Regions from separate parts of the Rhizobium sophoriradicis genome, predicted to be linked through region 3. Evidence: predicted binding sites of a transcription regulator. Region 3 holds the regulator's gene; each other region holds the start of a gene.
What was found. Region 3 encodes LexA, which represses DNA repair genes until DNA is damaged. Its sites were predicted from a motif close to TGTTCNNNNTGTGTTCNG; they were not measured.

Region 1 (7,945 bases), 1.2 Mb from region 3:
TTTGATTGGCGCGTATGGCTGCCCCTCACCCTAACCCTCTCCCCGTTTTACGGGGAGAGGGGACGTGCCACACGAGAGGCGAGCGGGGGACGGAGCGCGTGCGGCATATCCCCTTCGCCCCGCGCGCGGGGAGAAGGTGCCGGCAGGCGGATGAGGGGCAGCCCTCGACAATTCACGGCGTTCTATTTGAGCCGACCTATTCCGGTATCAACTCATCCGTCTCGGGTCCGTCCTCGCCCTTGCGCAACGGCCGGAAGCTCATTCGGTGCAGGGAGCAGGGGCCGTGTTTCTCGATGCCGGCGCGGTGCTGCGCCGTGCCGTAGCCGACATGCGCGGCGAAGCCGTAATCCGGAAAGACATTGTGGGCGCGCGCCATCATCCGGTCGCGCGTCACCTTGGCGACGATCGAGGCGGCGGCGATCGAGACCGAGCGGGCATCGCCCTTGACCACGGCCTGCCCGGGGCAATCGAGGCCGGGCGGCACGTCGAGCCCGTCCGTCAGCACGTAGCTCGCCGGAACGGCGAGGCTGCAGATGGCGCGGCGCATAGCGTCGAGGCTTGCCTTGCGGATATCCGTCTCGTCGATTCGCGTCGAGCTGGAAGAGGCGATCGAGACGGTCGCGGTCGCGAGAATCTGCACGAACAATTCCTCGCGCCGCTGCGCCGAAAGCTGCTTGGAATCGTTGAGGCCCTCGGGGATGCGCTTCGGGTCGAGGATGACGGCGGCGGCGACGACCGGTCCGGCGAGCGGCCCGCGGCCGGCCTCGTCGGCGCCGGCGACCGGCCAGTGGCCGGCCTTGCGGGCTTTGAGTTCCAGGCGGAAATCCGGCACGAGCGGAGCCGTGTCGAAAAGCAGGGGAGAATCGGGTGGCGTGCGAGGTCTCATGCGGCTGAACCTCGCACGCCAACCCGATTTCCCGCAAGTCCCCGGATCAGGGCGGCGGGCCGGGGACGGTCCGGCGGATGGTGGCGGTCAGGGCCATCCGCGGGAATTGCGCTCGGGGCTCGAAAACAGGGCGGTTTTTCGAGGCCGATGCGCAAATTCTTTAAATCAGAGCAGCGACAGCTGTACGCCGCTGCCACCTGGCGGCACGAACAGGTCGTCGCGCAGCGGCAGACCGCGTCGCGTCAGGCCGAAACGCCTCGCCGCCATTTCGAAGCGCCGGGCGATCTGCCACGCATAGGGACCGGCGCCCTTCATGCGCTTGCCGAATTCTGCATCGTAATCCTTGCCGCCGCGCATTGAGCGCACCAGCGACATCACATGTCGGTAGCGATCGGGATAATGCTGCAGCAGCCAGTCGCGGAACAGCGGACTAACCTCGAGCGGCAGCCTCAGGATGACATAGCTCGCCTCGACGGCGCCGGCCGCCTTGGCCGATTCGAGGATGCGCTCCAACTCGTGATCATTGAGCGCCGGGATCAGCGGGGCGGCCATCACGGCCGTTTGGATACCCGCTTCCGACAGCGTGTGAATGGTCTCCAGCCGACGCGGCGGCGTGGCGGCGCGCGGCTCCATCGTCCGGGCAAGCTTACGGTCGAGCGTGGTCACGGAGATGCCGACGCGCACCAGGTTCTTCGCCGCCATCTCCTGCAGAATGTCGAGATCCCGCAGGATCATTGCTGACTTGGTGACGATCGAAACCGGATGGTTCGCCTTGTTCAAAACCTCGAGAATGCCGCGCATGATGCGCCATTCCTTCTCGACCGGCTGATAGGGGTCGGTATTGGTGCCGATCGCGATCGCCCGCACCTTGTAGCCCGGCTTGGCGAGCTCCCGCTCCAGCAGCTTTGCCGCATCCGGCTTGGCGAACAGCTTGGTTTCGAAATCGAGCCCCGCCGAAAGTCCCATATAGGCGTGTGTCGGCCGGGCGAAACAATAGATGCAGCCATGCTCACAGCCGCGATAGGGATTGATCGAACGATCGAAAGCGACGTCGGGCGATTCGTTGCGGGTGATGGCCGCGCGCGGCTTTTCGATCTGGACCTCGGTCTTGAACGGCGGCAGCTCTTCCAGCGTCTGCCAGCCGTCGTCAAAGGTCTCGCGCTGCAGCGCCTCGAAGCGACCGGTCGGGTTCAGCCCGGCGCCGCGCCCGCGGCGCCGGTCGACCTCGACCCTCAGCCCGGAGGATACGATCATCGCATCGGCAATATCTGCCGTATTGGCAGGCGCGAATGCGGCCTGCCCTGCCAAGGACTGCTCTCTCATCGGATTCTCCCGCGGCGGGAAGCGATCGCCTCCGCCCGTTTTGCTGATTAAATTCCTATCGGCAAAATGAGAACAATGCAAGAACAAAATACGGAAAACCCCGCTGGCAAAAAATTGTGCGACGCATTATGACTAGACAATGTTGACGGTTGTTCTCGAGTGTCAGGATCAGGAATCCGAGCTGGCCCAGACCTTATCGGTCTTGGTGGCAGGTGCAGTGGAGGGGCTCGTCGGTGATGTTGTCGTGCTCGATCACGGCTCACGCGACGGCACCTCGCGGGTCGCCGACGCCGCCGGCTGCCGGTTTCATTCGCAGTGGGATATCAGGGACATCGTCGCTTCCGCCCGCGGCGACTGGCTGCTTTTCGTCGAGCCGGGTGCACGCCCGCAGGCCGGCTGGATCGACGAGATTGCCGAATATATCGCGCTCAACAAGTTGCCGGCCCGCTTCACCGCCTCGCGCGGTTACCGGCGCCCGTTTTTCGAGCGCGTCGGCCGCGCCGCGCCGCCGCTGGAGCTTGGTCTGCTGATGCCGAAAAGCCAGGCGCTTTCCGCCGCCAGGAGCGGCATGCGCCTTGCCGACTTCGTCAAGGGTCAAAAGCCGCGCAAGCTCGCGTGTGAATTGATTCCTTCCTGGGTGGCGCGCGCTGCGCGTTAGCATACCAGAAGCTGCCCCTCACCCTAACCCTCTCCCCGTAAAAACGGGGCGAGGGGACGTGCCCTGCGAGACGTCAGCGGGGAACGGAGAGGTTGCGACATGTCCCCTTCGCCCCGTTTACGGGGAGAAGGTGCCGGCAGGCGGATGAGGGGCCAGTCTAGGAACGACGGCGGCGATCGCACTCTCCCACCGATCGCGCAGAAGATAGCGCCCAATAAGTTTTCGCGCTATAATCCTCCCATGGCGCCGCCGAAGCGCCTCGCTTCGCAACGGATGGCCATGGAATGCCGGTGGACGGCGGAACAGGTCAGCGAAAATCTCCTCTTCTGCCGGGTTCCCGGCGAGAGGAGGTGCGTCGTGGTACGCGGTATGGTTTACGGCCTGGCGGCCGTCATATTGCCGACATTGATAATCGCGCATCCACATTCGGCAGCGTCGCAGACGATGCTCAGTTGCGCAGGCCGATCCGACGTCGTCAAATTCCTTGATAGGAATTTTACTGAAAAGCTCACCGCAGTCGGATTGATAAACCAGAACTCCGTTCTTGAGGTTTATGCCGCCAAAAGCGGAACCTGGACGCTCGTCGTCACCGATGTCCACGGCATAAGCTGCATCCTGCTGTCAGGGGACAGCTGGGATTCGATGCCCGCCTTGCCTGGCCTTGCCACATAAAAGCCGTCCGCTCTTTTGCCGGCAGTCTACTTCGTTGCGCCGCGTTTCAGGTGCTCGTCGAGCCGCGGCATGATTTCGACGAAGTTGCAGGGCGTGCTGCGGTAGTCGAGCTGCCCCTTCAGAATACCGTCCCAGGCATCCCGGCAGGCGCCGGGCGAGCCCGGCAGGGCGAAGATGAAGGTGGCATTGGCGACACCCGCCGTGGCGCGCGACTGGATCGTCGCCGTGCCGATTTTCTCGTAGGAAATGCGGTGAAAGACCGCGGAAAAGCCGTCCATACGCTTTTCGAACAAGGGCTCCAGCGCCTCGGGCGTCACATCGCGACCGGTAAAACCGGTGCCGCCTGAGGTGATGACGACATCGATGTCGTCCCGTTCGGTCCAGGCCTTGACCTGCGCGGCGATTTTGTCCCGGTCGTCAGGCACGATCGCCCGGTCGACCAGCCGGTGCCCCGCTTCGGTGATCCGCGCCGCCAGCGTGTCGCCGGATTTGTCGGTTTCCGGCGTGCGGCTATCCGAGACCGTGAGGACAGCGATGCCGACGGCGATAAACGGCCGCTTTTCGTCCAGACCTGCCATTACATGCCTCCCGAAACCGTTTCCGTCGCCTGGACATACCAGTCGGGCCGATCGCCGTGAAGAGCTGCAGCCGCCTCTTGCGCAGCCGCCATTGTCGAAAAGATCCCGAAACAGGTGGCGCCGGAGCCGGACATGCGGGTGATGAGCGCGCCCTGGGCCTGCAGCATCTGCGAGATCACGGTAATCTCCGGCACCAGTTCGCGCGCCGGCGGTTCCAGATCGTTGCGGGCCGCGCCGATCGCCGTAAGCCAGCCGTCAGTCCCGGACAGACCGCGGGCGAGATGCAGAGCCGGATTGTTCTTGCCCGCCAGCCGGCGGAAGACCTCGGGCGTCGATACGCCCTTCAGGGGATTGGCGAGCACCATGGCAAAGGCCGGCAGATCAGGCACGACTTCGATTCTTTCGCCGATCCCACGGGCAATCAGCGGTCGGCTCTCAAGGCACATCGGCACATCGGCGCCGAGCTTCAGCGCAAGGCTGGCAAGGGTCTCCACCGGCAAGTCCATGCCCCAGAGCCGCATCAGCCCGCGCAACGTCGCGGCCGCATCGGCCGAGCCGCCGCCGATGCCGGAAGCGATCGGCAGGTTCTTTTGAAGGTGAATATGCACAGGAAAGGCGAGGGCACCGAGCTGCTCGCGCAGGAGATCGCGTGTCCGCAGCACCAGGTTGGTGCCGTCGCCGGCAAGCGTCTCGCCGAAAGGGCCCGACAGCGTGAAAGCGTCGGCCTGCGCAGGCAGAAAGCCCAGCCGGTCGCCGCAATCGGCGAAAGTCACCAGCATGTCGAGCAGATGATAGCCATCTGCTCGCTGGCCGGTCACATGCAAAGCGAGATTGATCTTCGCGCGCGCCATTTCGGTGACGCCGAAAGCCTCGGCCAGGCCCTCTTCAGGCATGCTCCGCGCCCGTCAGGATTTCTTGTCGACCGGCGGCGGGGTGACGGGCGCCGGATCCGGCTGCTTCTTGTCGGCCGCCTTGGCATCGTCGCTCGCAGGAGGCAGGCCGTTGGCGACCTTGTCCTTGATCTTCGGAATTTCGGCGGCTTCCGGCTCGGAGGCTAGCGCCCGGTTCCACTGATAGACGGCCTCGAGCTTGCGGCCGACGCGCCAGTAGGCGTCGCCGAGATGGTCGTTGATCGTCGCGTCGCCGGCCTTGATCTGTGCGGCCCGCTCCAGCTCGTCGACGGCATCGTCGAAGCGGTTGAGGCGGAAATAGGCCCAGCCGAGCGAATCGATGATGTAGCCATCGTCGGGGCGAAGCTCGACGGCCTTCTTGATCATGCCGAGGCCTTCGTCGAGGTTCCGGTTCATGTCGATCCAGGAATAGCCGAGATAGTTCAGCACCTGCGGCTGATCGGGATTGAGCTCCAGCGCCTTGCGGAAATTCGGCTCCGCCTGGTCCCACTTCTTCAGCCGCTCATAGGCGATGCCGCGCTGGAAGAAAACGCTCCAGTTGGCGCGGCCGGGAATCGGGCCGATCACTTGGACGGCCTTGTCGTAATTGGCGGCCATCGCCTCGTAGTCCTTGGCGTCGGAGAGCACGCTGCCATAGGCGAGGTAGCTGCGGATGTCCTTCGGGTCGGAGGCGATCAGCGCCTGCAGGTGCTTGCGCGCCTCGTCCACCTTGCCGCCCTGGGCAAGGGCAAGGCCGAGCTGAAGCTCGGAGATGCGCCGCATCGGTGAATTCTCCGGCACCTTCTTGTAGAGCGCGATGGCGCGGTCCATCTGGTTCTGTTTCTCGGCGATGCCGCCGAGCAGCACCAGCGTATCGGCGCTGTTCGGGTCGAGCGCTTTGGCCGTCTGCAGGTAGAGCGAAACGATATCCTCGGCGCCGTCGCGATTCAGCGCGCCGCCGACCGAGAACAGCACGCCGGCGGCCCCTTCTGCGGCGGTCTTGACCTGCTGTTCCTGCTTCTCGCCCTTCTCGATACTGTCGCGCAGCGCGTTCAGCGGCGCGTAATTCGGCAGCAGGTTGTCGCCGACGGAAACGGCGTCGAGCGCCTTCTGCTTGTTGCCCTGTGTTGCTTCGAGGCGGGCAAGCGCCATGACAGCCCGCATGAAGGTATCGGGCGCGGTCGCACCGCCCTCCTTGTCGAGCACGGCGTCGTTCAGATGCTTTCGGGCGGATTTCACGTCGCCGGTGGCAATGGCGATCGCGCCGGCATTGTAATTCTGGAAGATGCGGAACCAGTCCGGCCCCTTCATCTTCTCGACCATGGTGAGTGCTTCCTTGCCGCGGCCGGCGCCGACGCGAGCCCAGGCGAGCAACAGATCGTTCATCATCCGGTCGAGATCGTTCGGACCCTTGTATTTCAGGATAGCTTCGGCGCTCTTGTAGTCATCGCGGCGCACGGCATCCATGCCGCGCACGATCGTGGTAATGCGCTCGACCGAGGGATCGCCCTTCAGGTCGTTGGCATATTTGACGCCTTCCTTGATGTCGCCGTTGAGCAGCAGTGAGATCATCAGCCGCTGGCGAATCTCCGGATTGCCGGGCTCGATCGCAAGCGCCTTCTTGTAGAGTGCGATCGCCGTTTCATAATCGTGATCGACATCGGCCGTGCGTGCGGCGAGGAAGGCACCGGAGAAGGTGGTGACGCTATCGGCATTGAAGGTCTCGGTGTTGCCGGCATCGCCCGCCGTCTTGGCCGCATCCTCGGCATTCGCGCCGGCGACGACGCCGAGCGAAAGAACAGCCGCCAATGCTGCGCTCGTAAGAAGACGGATGGCAATTCTCTGCCGCATAAGGAAACCTTTCTTCGAGAGCGTCCGGCCATAAGGCCGGCCGCAAATCAGTTGCGATCACTGATTCATAACAGGATGGCTTTTTTGAAGCGGCGCCGCAAGAAAATCAGGCTGCGATCGAGGATGTGTGATCAGTTGACGCGCTCGATGCAGAAGTCGATCACTTCCATCAGGGCAGATTTCCACATCGTATCGGGAAGCGGCGCCAGCGCGTCGCGGGCGATCGTGCCGTAATGGACCGCCCGACCGATCGTGTCGCTGAGCGTGCCATATTTGGTGATCAGCCCCAGCGCTTTTTCGAGGTTGGCGTCTGTGCTGTTGCCGGCCTCGATCGCATCGCGCCAGAAGGCGCGTTCGTCCTGCGTGCCGCGGCGATAGGCAAGGATGACCGGCAGCGTGATTTTGCCTTCGCGGAAATCGTCACCGACATTCTTGCCGAGATCGGCGGCCTTGCCGCCGTAATCGAGCGCGTCGTCGACGAGCTGGAAGGCGAGCCCGAGATTCATGCCGTAGGATTTCAGTGCGTTGCGACCGGACCGGCCGGCTTCGGCGACGATTGGCCCGACCTCGGCGGCGGCGGCAAACAGGGCGGCCGTTTTGGCGCGAATGACGGAGAGGTAATCGTCCTCGGTCGTCTCCATGTTCTTGGCGACGGAAAGCTGCAGCACCTCGCCTTCGGCGATCACGCAAGCGGCGGAAGACAAGACGTCGAGCGCGTCGAGCGAGCCGACTTCGACCATCATGCGGAACGCCTGGCCGAGCAGGAAATCGCCGACCAGCACGCTTGCCTGGTTGCCCCAAATCATCCGTGCCGTCGATCTGCCGCGGCGCAGGTCGCTTTCGTCGACGACGTCGTCATGCAGCAGTGTCGCCGTGTGCATGAACTCGACCGAAGTCGCGAGCTTGACGTGATTTTCGCCGCGGTAGTCGAACAGCGAGGCGGCGGCAAGAGTCAGCATCGGCCGCAGCCGCTTGCCGCCGGACGAGATCAGATGGTTGGCCACTTCGGGGATCATCTGCACGTCGGAGCCGGCCTTGGCCAGAATGAGCTGGTTCACCCGCTCCATATCGGCCCTGGTAAGATCGA
Region 2 (7,945 bases), 370 kb from region 3:
TCAGCGGTCCGGAATCTCTGATATAAACGCGTAGCGCCTTCTGCATCTGGAGCGACTTTTCCTCCAGCGACTGGATCGTCTGGATGCGCAGACCGATGCCCTCCGGCCGCTCCTCGCCGGTCGCGGTCAGCAGGAAGGATTTTCCGGACTCCAACATGTCGCGGTATTGGTTCAGCATTTCCGAAAACAGCACGGCCTCGAACTGGCCCGACGAATCCGAAAAGACGATGATGCCCATCTTGTTGCCGGTGCGGGTCTTGCGCTCCTGCTTGGAGATGACGGTGCCGGCAAGGCGCGCATTGGACGCGCCCTGTTTGATCGCTGCGGAAAATTCGGCAAAGGTCTGCACCCGCATCTTCTGCAGGATATTGCTGTAGGAATCGAGCGGGTGGGCGGTCAGATAGAAGCCCAGCACCTGGAATTCCTTGAGCAGCCGCTCCGAGGCAAGCCAGGGCGAAAACGGCGGCAAAGCAATCTTCTCGGGGCCCGAGGTGAGCGTGCTGCCGAAAATATCCGACTGGCCGCTCAGCTTGTTTTCCTGGGAGCGCTGGGCATAGCCGAGGATACGGTCGAGCCCGGCTGAAAGCTGGGCGCGGTCGGTGCCGAAACAATCGAAGGCACCCGCAAAGATCAGGCTTTCCAAGACGCGGCGATTGACCTGGCGCGGATCGATGCGCAGGCAGAAATCCTCGATGCCGGCGAACGGCTTGTCGCCGCGCACCTCGACGATATGGTCGACGGCGGATTCGCCGACGCCCTTGAGGGCGGCGAGCGCATAATAGATGCGGTTGTCGCCGGTTTCGAACTGGCGGAAGGAGGTCTGCACCGACGGGGCGATCACCTCGATGCCGAGGCGCTTGGCGTCCTGGCGGAAGTCATTGACCTTTTCCGTGTTGGACATGTCGAGCGTCATCGAGGCGGCGAGGAATTCGACCGGATAATGCGCCTTCATATAGGCCGTCTGGTAGGAGACAATGGCGTATGCGGCGGCATGCGACTTGTTGAAGCCGTAATTGGCGAACTTCGCCAGCAGTTCGAAGATATTGTCGGCTTGCGGCTTCGATACGCCGTTCTTGACAGCGCCATCGACGAAGCGTTCGCGCTGCTGGTCCATCTCGGCCTTGATCTTCTTACCCATGGCGCGGCGCAAAAGATCGGCCTCTCCGAGCGAATAACCGGACAGCACCTGGGCGATCTGCATCACCTGTTCCTGATAGACGATGACGCCCTGGGTTTCCTTGAGCAGGTGGTCGATCATCGGATGGATCGATTCCAGCTCTTCGTCACCGTGCTTGCGGGCATTGTAGGTCGGGATGTTCTCCATCGGGCCCGGACGATAGAGCGCCACCAGCGCGATGATGTCCTCGATGCAGTCCGGCTTCATGCCGATCAGCGCCTTGCGCATGCCGGCACTTTCCACCTGGAACACGCCGACCGTTTCGCCGCGTGACAGCATCTCGTAGGTCTTCTTGTCGTCCAGCGGAATGGCCGCAAGGTCGACACTGATGCCGCGCTTGGCGACGAAATCGACGGCGACCTTCAGGACGGTCAGCGTCTTCAGGCCAAGGAAGTCGAATTTGACGAGGCCCGCCTGCTCAACCCATTTCATGTTGAACTGGGTGACCGGCATGTCGGAGCGCGGATCGCGATACATCGGCACCAGCTTGGACAGCGGCCGGTCGCCGATGACGATACCGGCGGCATGGGTCGAGGCATGGCGGTAAAGCCCCTCGATCTTCTGGGCGATATCGAGCAAGCGCGCGACGACCGGTTCCTTCGCCGCCTCCTCCTGCAGCTTCGGCTCCTCCTCGATCGCCTTGGAGAGCGGCGTCGGATTGGCCGGATTATTCGGCACAAGTTTGCAAATCTTGTCAACCTGGCCGTAGGGCATCTCCAGCACGCGGCCGACGTCGCGGAGTGCTGCGCGGGCCTGCAGCGAACCGAAGGTGATGATCTGGGCCACCTGCTCGCGGCCGTACTTGGCCTGGACGTATCGGATCACCTCTTCGCGGCGGTCCTGGCAGAAGTCGATGTCGAAGTCCGGCATCGAGACGCGTTCCGGATTGAGGAAGCGTTCGAACAGCAGCGAAAACCGCAAGGGATCAACGTCGGTGATCGTCAGCGCGTAGGCGACCAGCGAACCGGCGCCCGAACCGCGGCCGGGACCAACCGGAATGTCATGCTGCTTGGCCCATTTGATGAAGTCGGCAACGATCAGGAAGTAGCCGGGAAAGCGCATGCGCTCGATGACGCTGAGCTCGAATTCCAGCCGCTCGCGATAATCCTTTTCCTCATAACCCGGCGACATGCCGAGGGTCGAAAGCCGCATGTCCAGCCCTTCGACCGCCTGGCGGCGCAATTCGCCCGCCTCGGCGCGTTCGGCCTCCTCGGCGTCGTCGGTCGCACCCGTGAAGCGCGGCAGGATCGGTTTGCGCGTCTTCAACACGAAGGAGCAACGCTTGGCGATCTCGATCGTGTTCTCCAGCGCTTCCGGCAGATCGGCAAAGAGCTTGGCCATCTCGGCCCGGCTCTTCAGATAATGATCCGGCGTCAGGCGAAAGCGGCTGTCGTCGGAGACGATGGCGTTATGAGCAACCGCCATCAGCGCATCATGGGCGTCGTAATCGTCGCGTGTCGGAAAAAAGGCCTCGTTGGTTGCGACCAGCGGCAGGTCGTGGGCATAGGCGAGCCCGACGATCTTCTGCTCGTGGCGTTTGTCATAGGTGCCGTGCCGCTGCAATTCGACATAGAGCCTGTCGCCGAAGAGACGCTTCAGCATGAGCAGCCGCGCTTCGGCCTGGGCGGGATGACCATCCCGGACGGCCGCATCGACCGGCCCGGTCAGGGCGCCGGTCAAGGCGATCAGCCCTTCCGTGCCGGCGTCCTCCAGCCAGGAGGCTTTGATATGAATGGCCTGGTTGCTGTCGCCGCCCAAATAGGCGCGGCTGACGAGGTCGACCAGCCTTTCGTAACCGGCCTCCGTCGCGGCGAGAAGGACGATCGACGGCAGCTTGACCAACGCCTGCTGGCCGCCACGCTTTTCGGTCTCCAGCCCGTCTTCCATGTCGATCGAGACTTGGCAGCCGATGATCGGCTGCAGTCCCTCGTCCATTGCCTTCTGGGAGAATTCCAGGGCGACGAACAGATTGTTGGTGTCGGTGATCGCGATGGCCGGTTGGCTGTCGCCGGTCGCCTTGTAGAGGATCTTCTTCAGCGGCAGTGCGCCTTCGAGAAGCGAATAGGCGGAGTGGACCCTCAGGTGAATGAAGCCCGGCGTGCCGCCGATTGCCTCACCCGTCGAACCCTTTACCGTATCCGCCATGACATCACTTCCCAATCACCGAATGAATCGGACGCATTGTCGGCATGGAGGGCGATGATGTCCAGAAAGTCCGGCGTCCGAACCGCATGATGACCATGCAGTCCCCTGAAAAATTTAGATCGCGATGACGATGAGTGAGAAGCTGGCAACGAACATTGCGATGGAGGTGAATGCTGCGATATCACGGATCATGTCAGTCATTTGGCTCTCCCTTACTCGTTATGTTTTCAATTTGTTCGATCTATGTTCTGATGTCAACAGGAATCTTTTCCTTCCTCCTTGCGTTTGACAAACACTCCAGCGATGCAGCGATTCGGTGGCAGCTTCGGTGACGGGCTTGAGATGCCGAGCCACGGCTTCGCAATCCCCCGTGCCGCAAACAAGGTGGACACATTTCGCCGACGACAAAGGCTCCTGGTATTTGTTCTGTTTATGTTCTGGTTATCCTGCTATATCCCTACTGGCGAGTCAGGAGGAGGATCCTATGCCCGAGACTGCGATGCTGAACGAATTGGTCGTCGAAGCCAAAGCTGCCAGCTATGTCGGCGGCGGCGTGCCGCGCCCGCCCTGCCGGCCGGGGTCTCACGATATCGGCTACGAGCGCGGCGACTGGCGCTATCTCGACAGTTATTTCGGCGGCACCGATTTTGCCGGACAGGAGGTGGTGTGGTTTGCCGACGAGCCGATCTGGGCGATGAATTATTTCGGCTGGGTCATTGCGCCCGATCTCATCGATGCAAGCGCAGCTGGCACAGTGATCAAGGCGGCGCTTTCTGCCATGTACCGGCAGGGCCGGTTTCTCGGCGGCATGGAATTCGACCATCCGCTCGGCCGCTATATCGATCGCAGCGAAGGCGGCTGTGAACGGTTCAGCGGTCATGAATGCATCATGATCGACGGCCGGAAGGCTTACGCGCTCGACTATCGCGGCGGACTGATCATCCCCTGACGGAGCCGGAAGCGGGTCGCTTCCAACCCGCCGCCAAGACGCGTCATCTCTTCGTCTTTTTCCCGGAACCGCTGCGCATGTCCAGGCGACATCGATCAGAAATCGACGACCTTGCCGTCGGAGATCGTCACGCGCCGATCCATGCGGCGGGCGAGTTCGTGGTTGTGCGTGGCGATAAGGGCGGCGAGGCCGGACTGGCGCACCAGGGCCTCCAGCGCGTCGAAGACGTAGCTTGCGGTTTCCGGATCGAGATTGCCGGTCGGCTCATCGGCCAGAAGCAGGGTCGGTGCATTGGCGACGGCGCGGGCGATCGCGACACGCTGCTGCTCGCCACCTGATAGTTCGGCCGGACGGTGCGAGCCGCGATGGCCGATGCGCATATAGTCAAGAAGCTGGCCGGCCCGCTCTCCGGCTTCCTTCCAGGACAGGCCGGCGATCAGCTGCGGCATCATGATGTTTTCGAGCGCCGAAAATTCCGGCAGCAGGTGGTGGAACTGATAGACGAAGCCGATCTCGCGGCGACGGATCGCCGTGCGGTTCTCGTCGCTCAGCCCGTCGCAGGCCTTGCCGTTGATGCTGACTTCGCCACCATCGGGATGCTCAAGCAGACCGGCGACATGCAGCAGCGTCGACTTGCCCGTGCCCGAGGGCGCGACAAGGGCGACAATCTCGCCTTTCGACAGCGAGAAATCCGCCCCTTTCAGGATCGAGAGCAGCGTATCGCCCTGCCCGTAATGGCGCTCGACGCCGGTAAGCTTGAGAACGACGTTGCGTTTCATGAAGGCGGCATTCCTTATTCGTAGCGCAGGGCCTGCACCGGATCGAGCCTGGAGGCGCGCCAAGCCGGGAAGATGGTGGCGATGAAGGAGAGCGTTAGTGCCATGACCACGACCGAAATCGTTTCGCTGAGATCCATCTCGGCCGGCAACTGGCTGAGGAAATAGACCTGCGGATTGAAGATCACGGTGCCTGATATCCAGGAGAAGAACTGGCGGATGGATTCGATGTTGACACAGACGAGGACGCCGAGCAGCACGCCGGCGATGGTGCCGACGATACCGATCGCCGCCCCAGTCATGAAGAAGATGCGCATGATGGCGCCGGCGCTGGCGCCCATCGTGCGCAGAATGGCGATATCGCTGCCCTTGTCCTTCACCAGCATGATGAGGCCGGAGATGATGTTCAGCGCCGCCACAAGCACGATTAGCGTCAGGATCATGAACATGACGTTGCGCTCGACCTGCAGCGCCGAGAAGAAGGTCTGATTACGCTGTCGCCAGTCGGTCAAGTTGATCTGGCGGCCGGCCGCCTCTTCCACCTTCGGCCGCAGAGCGTCGATATCATCGGGATGATCGACGAAGAGCTCGATCGACTGCACCAGCCCCGCCGCATTGAAATAGAGCTGCGCTTCCTCGAGCGGCATGAAGATGATCGAGGAATCATATTCCGACATGCCGATCTCGAAGAGCCCGGAGACCTTGTAGGATTTGACGCGAGGATTGACGCCCATCGGCGTGACGTCACCTTCGGGCGAGGTCAGGGTGATGAGGTCGCCGACGCGCAGACCCAGCTGGTCTGCCATGCGGGTGCCGATCAGCACGCCCTCGCCGGAGGCATAGCCCACCATGTCGCCGGATTTGATGTTGTCGGAGATCGTCTTGAGCTTGGTCAGGTCTTCGGCGCGGGCGCCGCGCACCAGGGCGCCGGTGCTGCCGCCGGCCTGGGCGGAAGCAAGCACCTGACCCTCCACCAAAGGCAGCGCCATCTTGACACCGGGCACAGCGGCAAGCCTGCTGGCAAGCTCGGGATAATCGGTGAAGGGGCCATCGACCGGCTGGACGATCATGTGGCCGTTAATGCCCAGGATGCGCGAGACGAGCTCGGTGCGGAAGCCGTTCATGACGGCCATGACGATGATCAGCGTCGCAACGCCGAGCATGATGCCGACGAAAGAGAAGCCGGCGATGACAGAGATGAAGGCTTCCTTGCGCCGGGCGCGCAGATAGCGCCAGGCCACGAGACGTTCGAAGGTGGAAAATGGCTTGCCAGCCGGACCCAAACCGGATGTTGAACTCCGGTCCACTGCTGCCTCTGCCATTTCGCCTCCGTTTCCTTAAGCCACGAACCTGTTGATCGCCGCTTCGATGGTCATCGTTTCGCGGGCGCCGGTCTTGCGGTCCTTCACTTCGACCTCGCCGTTTGCGACCGCGCGCGGGCCGGCGATGATCTGGACGGGTACGCCGATCAGGTCGGCGGTCGCGAATTTCGTGCCGGCCCGGTCGTCGGTATCGTCATAGAGCACATCCTTGCCGGCCTTGGTCAGCGCGGCGTAGACCAGCTCACAGGTATCGTCGCAAGCCTGATCGCCCGCCTTCATGTTGATCACCACGATATCGAAGGGCGCGACCGAAGCCGGCCAGATGATTCCGTTGTCGTCATGCGATGCTTCGATGATGGCGGGAACAAGGCGCGTCGGGCCGATACCGTAGGAACCCATGTGAACGAAGTGTTCCTTGCCGTCGGGTCCCTGCACTTTCGCACCCATCGTCTCGGAATATTTCGTGCCGAAATAGAAGATGTGGCCGACCTCGATGCCGCGCGCCGAGAGGCGGTCGCTTTCCGGAACGGCGTTGAAAGCCGCCTCGTCGTGCATTTCCGAGGTCGCCGCATAGAGCGAGGTCCACTTTTCGAAGATCGCCTGCAGGCCCTCGACGCTGTCGAAATCGGTGCGTTCGTCCGGAATATCGAAGCCGACGAAATCCTTGTGGCAGAAGACTTCGGATTCGCCGGTATCGGCGAGGATGATGAATTCATGGCTGAGATTGCCGCCGATCGGGCCGGTGTCGGCGCGCATGGGGATGGCGCGCAGGCCGAGCCGCTCGAAGGTTCTGAGATAGGCGGCGAACATCTTGTTGTAGGAATGTTCGGCCCCTTCGCGCGTCAGGTCGAAGGAATAGGCATCCTTCATCATGAATTCGCGCGAGCGCATGGTGCCGAAACGCGGACGGATCTCGTCGCGGAACTTCAGCTGGATGTGATAGAGATTGAGAGGCAGGTCCTTGTAGGATTTGACGGAGGAGCGGAAAATATCCGTCACCATCTCCTCGTTGGTGGGACCGTAGAGCATCGGCCGATCCTGGCGGTCCTTGATGCGCAGCATCTCCTTGCCGTAGGCGTCGTAGCGGCCGCTTTCCTGCCAGAGCTCGGCCGATTGCAGGGTCGGCATCGACAGCTCGATGGCGCCGGCACGGTTCTGCTCGTCGCGGATAATTGCGTTGACCTTGTCGAGCACGCGCTTGCCGAGCGGCAGCCAGGAATAGATTCCCTGCGACTGCTGGCGGATCATGCCGGCACGCAGCATCAGCCGGTGGGAGACGATTTCCGCCTCCTTGGGGTTTTCCTTGAGGATGGGCATGAAGTAGCGGGACAGACGCATGGCGGATTCCGGAGCAGTTGAGATCCCGCCGGCAAGCGGAATCGAAGGTACATTATGAATGTGGGAGCGTTAATAGCCGCTTCGCGGCAGGAAGGAAACCCGCAACCGCCGTCGGCGACCTCCCGGACAGGCATGTTCGCGCCCGCGAAAAGAAAGGGCGTAAAAAAGCGCGTGTTTATAAGGACTTGTACGAAAATCTTGTCAACAGAAATATTTTGCTAGAGTGTAGCAAAAATGC
Region 3 (7,945 bases):
GCGGGCAATATACTCAGGAATGTGGTCGACCGTGCCGATCTCCGTCAGCATGTTGAGCGCTGCTTCATTGGCGCCGCCATGCGCCGGGCCCCAGAGGCAGGCGATGCCGGCGGCGATGCAGGCGAACGGGTTGGCGCCCGACGAACCGGCGAGGCGGACCGTCGAGGTCGAAGCATTCTGCTCGTGGTCGGCATGCAGGATGAAGATGCGGTCCATGGCGCGCGAAAGCACCGGATTGACCACATATTCCTCACACGGAACGGCAAAGCACATGCGCAGGAAGTTCGACGCATAGTCGAGGTCGTTCTTCGGGTAAACGAAGGGCTGGCCGATATGGTACTTGTAGGCCATGGCGGCAAGCGTCGGCATCTTGGCGATCATGCGCAAGCTGGCGACCATGCGCTGGTGCGGATCGGTGATGTCGGTCGAGTCATGATAGAAGGCCGACAGCGCGCCGACGCAGCCGCACATGACGGCCATCGGATGCGCATCGCGGCGGAAGCCGGTAAAGAAGCGGCTCATCTGCTCATGCACCATGGTGTGATGCGTGACGCGATAGTCGAAGTCCTTCTTCTGCGCTGCCGTCGGCAGTTCGCCGTAGAGAAGCAGATAGCAGACCTCGAGGAAGTCGCCATGTTCGGCGAGCTGCTCGATCGGATAGCCGCGGTGCAGCAGAACGCCTTCGTCGCCATCGATATAGGTGATTTTGGATTCACAGGATGCGGTCGAGGTGAAACCCGGATCGTACGTGAAGGAGGCGGTGTTCTTGTAGAGAGCACCGATATCGATGACGCTCGGGCCGATCGTGCCGCTTTTGACGGCGAGGTCGACTGATTTGTCACCGATTTTTATTGTTGCGCTTTGATCCGTCATGCTGATCCTCCGAAATGTCGGTGGCGCCACAAAAGCGCCATAGGGGTTAAGCGTCCTTTGCGATAGCTATATGATCGCGAGGCTAATGCCAAGTTACCGTGACGCCATTTTGTGCATTGCGGCATCACCTTTTAGGCACTGCAGCGATGAGCAGCACGCATAGCGGAAGCCGATGATTCAACTGATCTTTTCGCGCTCGCAATTTTCGCCCGTATTTCAATCGATTATTCTTGCCGGATGAGCTCGGAGGTTGCATTCTGGGCCCAGGGTGAGGTCATTTTGGGCGGCGCATGCAGGAGTTGACGACAGTCGAATTGCGGCCGCAAGCAGGCGTCGGCCTTGCCGATCCCGTCGCGTTTCCGGCTCCTGCCGTGGGATCGCGGCCGGCAAAAACGCAGTCTGCGGTGCCATTGCGCCACCGGCTGACGACCGCGGTCGCACAATTGCTGCGCGCTGCCGGCCGTTTGCTCAGCGAGGAGGCCGACCACGGCCGCCTGCTCCTGTTCTCGCCGGTCTTCCTCGGCGCCGGCGCGGCATACTGGTTTCTTGCTGCAACGGATTTTCCGCTCCTTCCATCGTTGCTCTGCCTGTCGGTGCTGATGCTTGCGGTGCTCGTCGCCGGCCGCAGCCGGCCGGCCTTGCGGGCAACCTTTATGGCGCTTGCCCTCGTGGCATGCGGCATGCTCTGTGCGCAGCTCGAAAGCTGGCGGGCGTCGACTGTCATCCTCGATTCATCCGTGACAACGACGGTGACGGGCCGCGTCGAGCGGCGCGAAGGCGACGATCGCGGGCGGTGGCGCTATGTTCTTGCGGTCACCGGCACCGAGGCGCCACAGGTGAAGCGGCCGCCGAGGCGCATAACCGTGATCGCCCGCGGCGCCGATGCGTCCTTCGAGATCGGTGACGTCATCACCGGCCGAGCACGGTTGACGCCGCCGGCGGGACCGGCGCTTCCCACCCTCAACGACTTTTCCTTCGGTGCCTATTTCGATGGCATCGGGGCCAACGGCTTCTTCTACGGCGCGCCCGAGAAAGTCGATTCGCAGGCAGGCCCGCAGCCTGCGAGATCGACGTCCGAAGCTCTGCTCGAATGGCTTTACCAGTTGCGCAGCGGCATCGGCGATCGCATACGCTCGATTCTGCCCGGCGACACGGGCGCTTTTGCCGCTGCTCTGGTGACCGACGAGCGGCGCGCCATCTCGAAGGAAACGACGGAGGCGCTGCGCCAGTCCGGCCTTGCGCATATCGTGGCGATCTCGGGCCTCAACATGGCGTTGTCGGCCGGCATCTTCTTCGTCGGTTTCCGGATGCTGCTCAGCCTCGTTCCTGGTGTCGCCCAAGCCTATCCGACAAAGAAGATCGCCGCCGCCGGCGCGCTCATCGCCGTCACGGCCTACTTCCTGATCTCAGGATTCGGGGTTTCGGCCGAGCGCGCCTTCATCATGATGGCGATCATGCTGATTGCCGTCTTCTTCGATCGGCCGTCGATCAGCCTGCGCAATGTCGTTCTCTCGGCGCTCGTCATCATCGCCATTTCACCCTCCGAAGTCTTGGGTCCGAGCTTCCAGATGTCCTTTGCCGCGACTTTGGCACTGGTATCGGGCTACCAGCTGTGGAAGGAGCGGCGCGTCCGGGAAAACCCGTTGCTGAAGCTGCCGGTGCTGCGGCTGGTCGTGGCGGTCGCCGGTTTCTTCGGCGGCGTCTTCCTGACCTCGCTGATCGGCGGCTTTTCCACGGCGTTGTTTGCGGTCGAGCATTTTCATCGCCTGACAGCTTATGGCCTGCCGGCGAACCTTGCGACGATGCCGATCATCTCCTTCATCGTCATGCCGGCCGGGCTGCTGGCGATGTTGCTCATGCCATTCGGCCTGGACGCTCCGCTCTGGACGGTGGTCGGCTTCGGCCTCGATCTGGTGATTGCGGTCGCCAAGACGGTGTCCGCCTGGGGCGGCGATATCGACCTCGGCCGTTTGCCCGCCTGGTATTTCGCGGTGGCCGTGGCAGGCTTTCTGCTGCTGACGCTGCTCCGCACCCGATTGCGCCATGCCGGCACATCGATCCTCGCCGTCTCGACGCTTATCGTGCTGATCCTGCCGGGTTCCCGACCGCCGGATCTGGTGATTTCCGAGGATGGTGGTCTGGTCGCGCTCGTCGCGACGGCGGCAATGGCTTCCAACCGTGAAAACCCGCCGGACTTCATCTTCGACCAGTGGCAGAGAGCGCTGGTCCTGCCGACGCACCACCCGCCGAAGATGCTGGATGGCCCTGCCATCCCGCCGCAGGGTGAGGACCGCCGCCTCAGGCTTTCCCGCGATCAGCAGAATGAGGCGAGGACGGCAATGATGGCCGCCGCAGCCGGCGGTGAGGCAAATCGTTTTTCCTGCGTCAAGAAAGCCTGGTGTATCGCCAGGCTCGGCAATGGCCATGTCGTCGCCGTCATCGACAATGCCGCCTATCTCGGCCCGGCCTGCGACGCCAGCGAGATTGTCGTGACCGCGGTGCGCCTGCGTTTCGACCGCTGCCACTCGGGTGCGACACTCTTCACCGGCGAGACGCTGCGCAGGACCGGTTCCGTCGAATTGCGTTTTGCGCAGACAGGCCCCGAGGTCGCAACCGCATTCGATACCTTGTCGCGTCCATGGATGCGCCATCGCGCCTATGATTGGCGCAAAGACGCTTTTACCGAATCAGCCCCGTTGGCTGTCAGTGATAGCGGCGAATGAGGCCGACCAGCTTGCCCTGCACCTTGACCCGGTCAGGCCCGAAGATGCGGGTCTCGTAAGCCGGGTTGGCGGCTTCGAGGGCGATCGAGGCGCCCTTGCGGCGAAAGCGTTTCAGCGTCGCTTCCTCGTCGTCGACGAGCGCAACGACGATATCGCCGGGGCTTGCGGTGCTGCCGTTGCGGATGATCACGGTGTCGCCGTCGAAGATCCCGGCGTCGATCATCGAATCGCCCTTGACCTCCAGCGCGTAATGTTCGCCCGAGCCGAGCATATCCGCAGGAACGACGATGTCGTGCGTATTGTTCTGGATCGCCGAGATCGGCACGCCGGCGGCGATCCGGCCCATGACCGGCACGGAGACAGAGCTGCCGTTGTCGGCGATCGGCTTTGCGGCAGCGGGGGCGGCGACCGGCTGGGGCTTGCCGAGGCTGCCTTCGATAACGCTCGGTGAAAAACCGCGGCGCGGCTGAAGACTGGGGCTATAGGCCTCCGGCAGCTTGATCACTTCCAAGGCCCGGGCCCGGTTCGGTAGGCGGCGAATGAAACCACGTTCCTCCAGCGCCGTGATCAGGCGATGAATGCCGGATTTCGAGGCGAGATCCAGGGCATCCTTCATCTCGTCGAAAGAGGGAGGAACGCCGGATTCCTTCATGCGCTCATGAATGAAAAGGAGAAGCTCCTGTTGTTTGCGCGTGAGCATCGACGTCAGACCCCTGATTGAAACAAATCCAGAACGGACCCTATATGTTCCATATGTGTTCCGCAAGTAGCTAAATTTCCGTAAAACTTCGCGCCAACTCGTCCAGATTTTTATTTTCATTCGCCGGATTGGCGCACATGTCTTGCATTGGGAATGGGGCTGTCGCACATCTCTTTGACGTGTCAGGAGGGGTCCTATGATCGCACATTCCGCCAAGCCGCACCCGCTGGATCATGTCGTGCTGCCCGTCGTCAATATCGATCTGGCGCGCGAAAGGCTCGGGAAGCTCGGCTTTACCGTCGCCGCCGATGCGCGCCATCCGTTCGGAACGGAAAATGCCTGCGTCTTTTTCGCCGACAAGACCTATATCGAGCCGCTCGGCGTGGCGAGCGTCGAGGAGAGCGAGGCGGCGGCCCGTCAGGGGAATGTCTTCATCGCCCGCAATCGTGCCTTTCGCTTCCGCTGCGGCGAGGAGGGGCTTTCGGCGCTGGCCTTCCTCACCGAGGATGCCGGCCTCGATCATCGGCGATTCGTCGGCAACGGCGCGAGTGCCGGCGAGATGCTGCAGTTCAGCCGGCCGATGCGGATGCCAGACGGTTCCGAAAGCGTCGGCAGCTTCAAACTGGCCTTTTCAGGAGATCTGCGCGCGCCCGACTTCTTTCTCTTCACCTGTCAGCGCATCAACTCCTTCCCGGCCGATCGCGCGGCGCTGGAGGCGCATGCCAACGGCGTGACGGGCATTGCCGAGATCGCGCTTTGTGCGCCGGAGCCGGTTGCGTTTGCCGCCTTCGTTGGTCTTGCGGTCGGGCAAACGGCGGTGGAAAAAACCGGTTTCGGTATGAATATCGCGGCATCGAATGCCAAGATCAGCCTGATGACGCCGGAAGGGCTGGAGGCCTATTTCGAGCTTGTCGTCTCCTCCGCCGATCGTGGTCTGCGCGGCCGGGCAATCCTCTTCACCGTTACCGATCTTGCCGTGACAGAAGCGCATTTGGCTGCTAACGGAGTGACATACACACGCAAGAACAATCGCATTCTGGTGAAGCCCACGCCCGGGCAGGGCGCGCTTTTTGCCTTCGAGGAACCACGATGAGCACTGATACCAATTCCGAGGTCAAGATCGGCGAAGGCGAAGGCCAGGTCACCTTTTCCAATACCGGCCGCCTGTCGCTGATTGCCGGCCCCTGCCAGATGGAGAGCCGTGATCACGCTTTCATGGTCGCCGGCACGCTGAAAGAGCTCTGCGCAAAGCTCGGCATCGGCCTCGTCTATAAGAGTTCCTTCGACAAGGCGAACCGCACCTCACTCTCGGCCGAGCGCGGCATCGGGCTTGAAAAGGGCATGCAGGTCTTCGCCGACCTGAAGCGGGAATTCGGCTTTCCCGTCCTGACCGACGTCCACACCGCCGAGCAATGCGCCGAGGTGGCGGAGGTGATCGACGTTCTGCAGATCCCTGCCTTCCTATGCCGCCAGACGGATCTTCTGATCGCTGCCGCCAAGACGGGCCGCGTCGTCAACGTCAAGAAGGGCCAGTTCCTCGCCCCCTGGGATATGAAGAACGTTCTGAAGAAGCTCAATGCCAGCGGCAATCCGAACGTGCTGCTGTGCGAGCGCGGCGCCTCCTTCGGCTACAACACGCTGGTTTCCGACATGCGCTCGCTGCCGATCATGGCGGCGATGGGTGCGCCCGTCATTTTCGATGCGACCCATTCAGTCGCCCAGCCCGGCGGGCAGGGCGAGTCCTCCGGCGGCCAGCGCGAATTCGTCGAAACGCTGGCGCGCGCAGCCGTGGCGACGGGTATTGCCGGTGTCTTTCTCGAAACCCACCAGGACCCTGACAACGCTCCGTCCGACGGCCCGAACATGGTCTATCTCAAGGACATGCCGCGGCTGCTTGAGAAATTGCTTGCGTTCGATGCGGTTGCCAAGGCTTGACGTTCAACAGGTTGACATGATCGTGGTTTAGGCCACTTCAGAACGCCGGTACGAAGGCTGGAAATTGCGGCATTGTAATTTGCACGCCTTCGATTATGACAGGCTTCGAACGATTGATCACCCACCGAGCAGGAAGAACCCATGACTGCAATCACCGATATCATCGCCCGCGAGATCCTCGATAGCCGTGGCAACCCCACCGTCGAAGTCGACGTCTATCTCGAAGACGGCAGCATGGGCCGCGCGGCTGTTCCCTCGGGCGCCTCGACGGGCGCCCATGAGGCGGTCGAGCTGCGCGACGGCGGCAAGCGCTACCTCGGCAAGGGCGTAGAGAAGGCCGTCGAGGCCGCCAACACCGAGATCTTCGACGCCATCGGCGGCATCGACGCCGAAAACCAGATCCAGATCGACAACATCATGATCGAACTGGACGGCACGCCGAACAAGTCGCGTCTCGGCGCCAACGCCATCCTCGGTGTGTCGCTCGCCGTCGCCAAGGCTGCCGCCCAGGCCTCCGGCCTGCCGCTCTACCGTTATGTCGGCGGCGCTTCGGCGAGCCTGCTGCCGGTGCCGATGATGAATATCATCAACGGCGGCGCTCATGCCGACAATCCGATCGACTTCCAGGAATTCATGATCCTGCCGGTCGGCGCCGATTCGATCGCCGAAGCCGTGCGCATGGGTTCGGAAGTCTTCCATACGCTCCGCAAGGAGCTTGCAGCCCAGGGCCACAACACCAATGTCGGCGACGAAGGCGGTTTCGCACCGGGCCTGAAGAGTGCTTCGGAAGCCCTCGACTTCATCGTCAAGTCGGTTGAAAAAGCCGGCTACAAGCCGGGTGAGGACATTTACCTCGGCCTCGACTGCGCCTCGACGGAATTCTTCAAAGACGGCAAATACGTGCTCGAAGGCGAAGGCCGCACGCTCGAATCGGGCGCCATGGCCGAATATCTGGCCGAACTCGCCGCCAAGTACCCGATCATCTCGATCGAGGACGGAATGGCTGAAGACGATTGGGACGGCTGGAAGGCGCTGACCGACCTCACCGGCAAGAAGACGCAGCTCGTCGGAGACGATCTCTTCGTCACCAACTCCGCCCGTCTGCGCGACGGCATCCGCATGGGTGTCGCCAACTCGATCCTCGTCAAGGTCAACCAGATCGGTTCGCTGACGGAAACGCTCGATGCGGTCAATACGGCGCACAAGGCGGCCTACACCGCCGTCATGTCGCACCGCTCCGGCGAGACCGAGGATTCGACCATCGCCGATCTCGCGGTTGCCACCAACTGCGGCCAGATCAAGACCGGTTCGCTGTCGCGTTCCGACCGTCTCGCCAAGTACAACCAGCTGATCCGCATCGAGGAGGGCCTTGGCCCGCAGGCCCAGTATGCCGGCCGCTCGATCATCCGCGGCTGATCGGATCTGATTTGAATGGCTTCACCCGCGCCCACCCGGCGCGGGTTTTTTATTGCCTGATTTTTACGGTCAACGAACGGTTAATCTCTGCGCATTATGCTGAACGAATTGGTAATGCGTTCAAGAGCATACGTGTATGTGGACAAAGCATCATAAGAAGAGAAAGCTCGGCCGCTTCGTCATTCCGGCCATGACGGTCGCCTTCCTTTCCTATTTCGGTTATCATTGCATCCATGGCGATTACGGGTTGCGTGCGACCGAGACGTTCGAGCGTCAGCGCGTCGAGCGCGAAAAAGAG

Region 1: the regulator LexA is predicted to act here: its motif matches at 2,278-2,295, upstream of N2597_RS02445 (PA0069 family radical SAM protein).
Region 2: the regulator LexA is predicted to act here: its motif matches at 3,556-3,573, upstream of N2597_RS06510 (DUF5680 domain-containing protein).

Annotation. Positions count from the first base shown of each region.
Region 1 covers NZ_CP104152.1:509,414-517,358, forward strand. Annotated here, with positions in the region: gene N2597_RS02440 (ribonuclease HII) at 197-886, opposite strand; gene N2597_RS02445 (PA0069 family radical SAM protein) at 1,052-2,209, opposite strand; gene N2597_RS02450 (glycosyltransferase family protein) at 2,349-2,867, shown strand; gene N2597_RS02455 (hypothetical protein) at 3,225-3,539, shown strand; gene moaB (molybdenum cofactor biosynthesis protein B) at 3,566-4,117, opposite strand; gene N2597_RS02465 (4-(cytidine 5'-diphospho)-2-C-methyl-D-erythritol kinase) at 4,117-5,010, opposite strand; gene N2597_RS02470 (tetratricopeptide repeat protein) at 5,023-6,858, opposite strand; gene N2597_RS02475 (polyprenyl synthetase family protein) at 6,990-7,945, opposite strand, start outside.
Region 2 covers NZ_CP104152.1:1,311,455-1,319,399, reverse strand. Annotated here, with positions in the region: gene dnaE (DNA polymerase III subunit alpha) at 1-3,322, opposite strand, end outside; gene N2597_RS06510 (DUF5680 domain-containing protein) at 3,807-4,271, shown strand; gene N2597_RS06505 (ABC transporter ATP-binding protein) at 4,367-5,050, opposite strand; gene N2597_RS06500 (lipoprotein-releasing ABC transporter permease subunit) at 5,065-6,369, opposite strand; gene proS (proline--tRNA ligase) at 6,385-7,707, opposite strand.
Region 3 covers NZ_CP104152.1:1,676,478-1,684,422, forward strand. Annotated here, with positions in the region: gene gltA (citrate synthase) at 1-873, opposite strand, end outside; gene N2597_RS08530 (ComEC/Rec2 family competence protein) at 1,164-3,596, shown strand; gene lexA (transcriptional repressor LexA) at 3,577-4,296, opposite strand; gene N2597_RS08540 (VOC family protein) at 4,493-5,389, shown strand; gene kdsA (3-deoxy-8-phosphooctulonate synthase) at 5,386-6,231, shown strand; gene eno (phosphopyruvate hydratase) at 6,373-7,647, shown strand; gene N2597_RS08555 (FtsB family cell division protein) at 7,784-7,945, shown strand, end outside.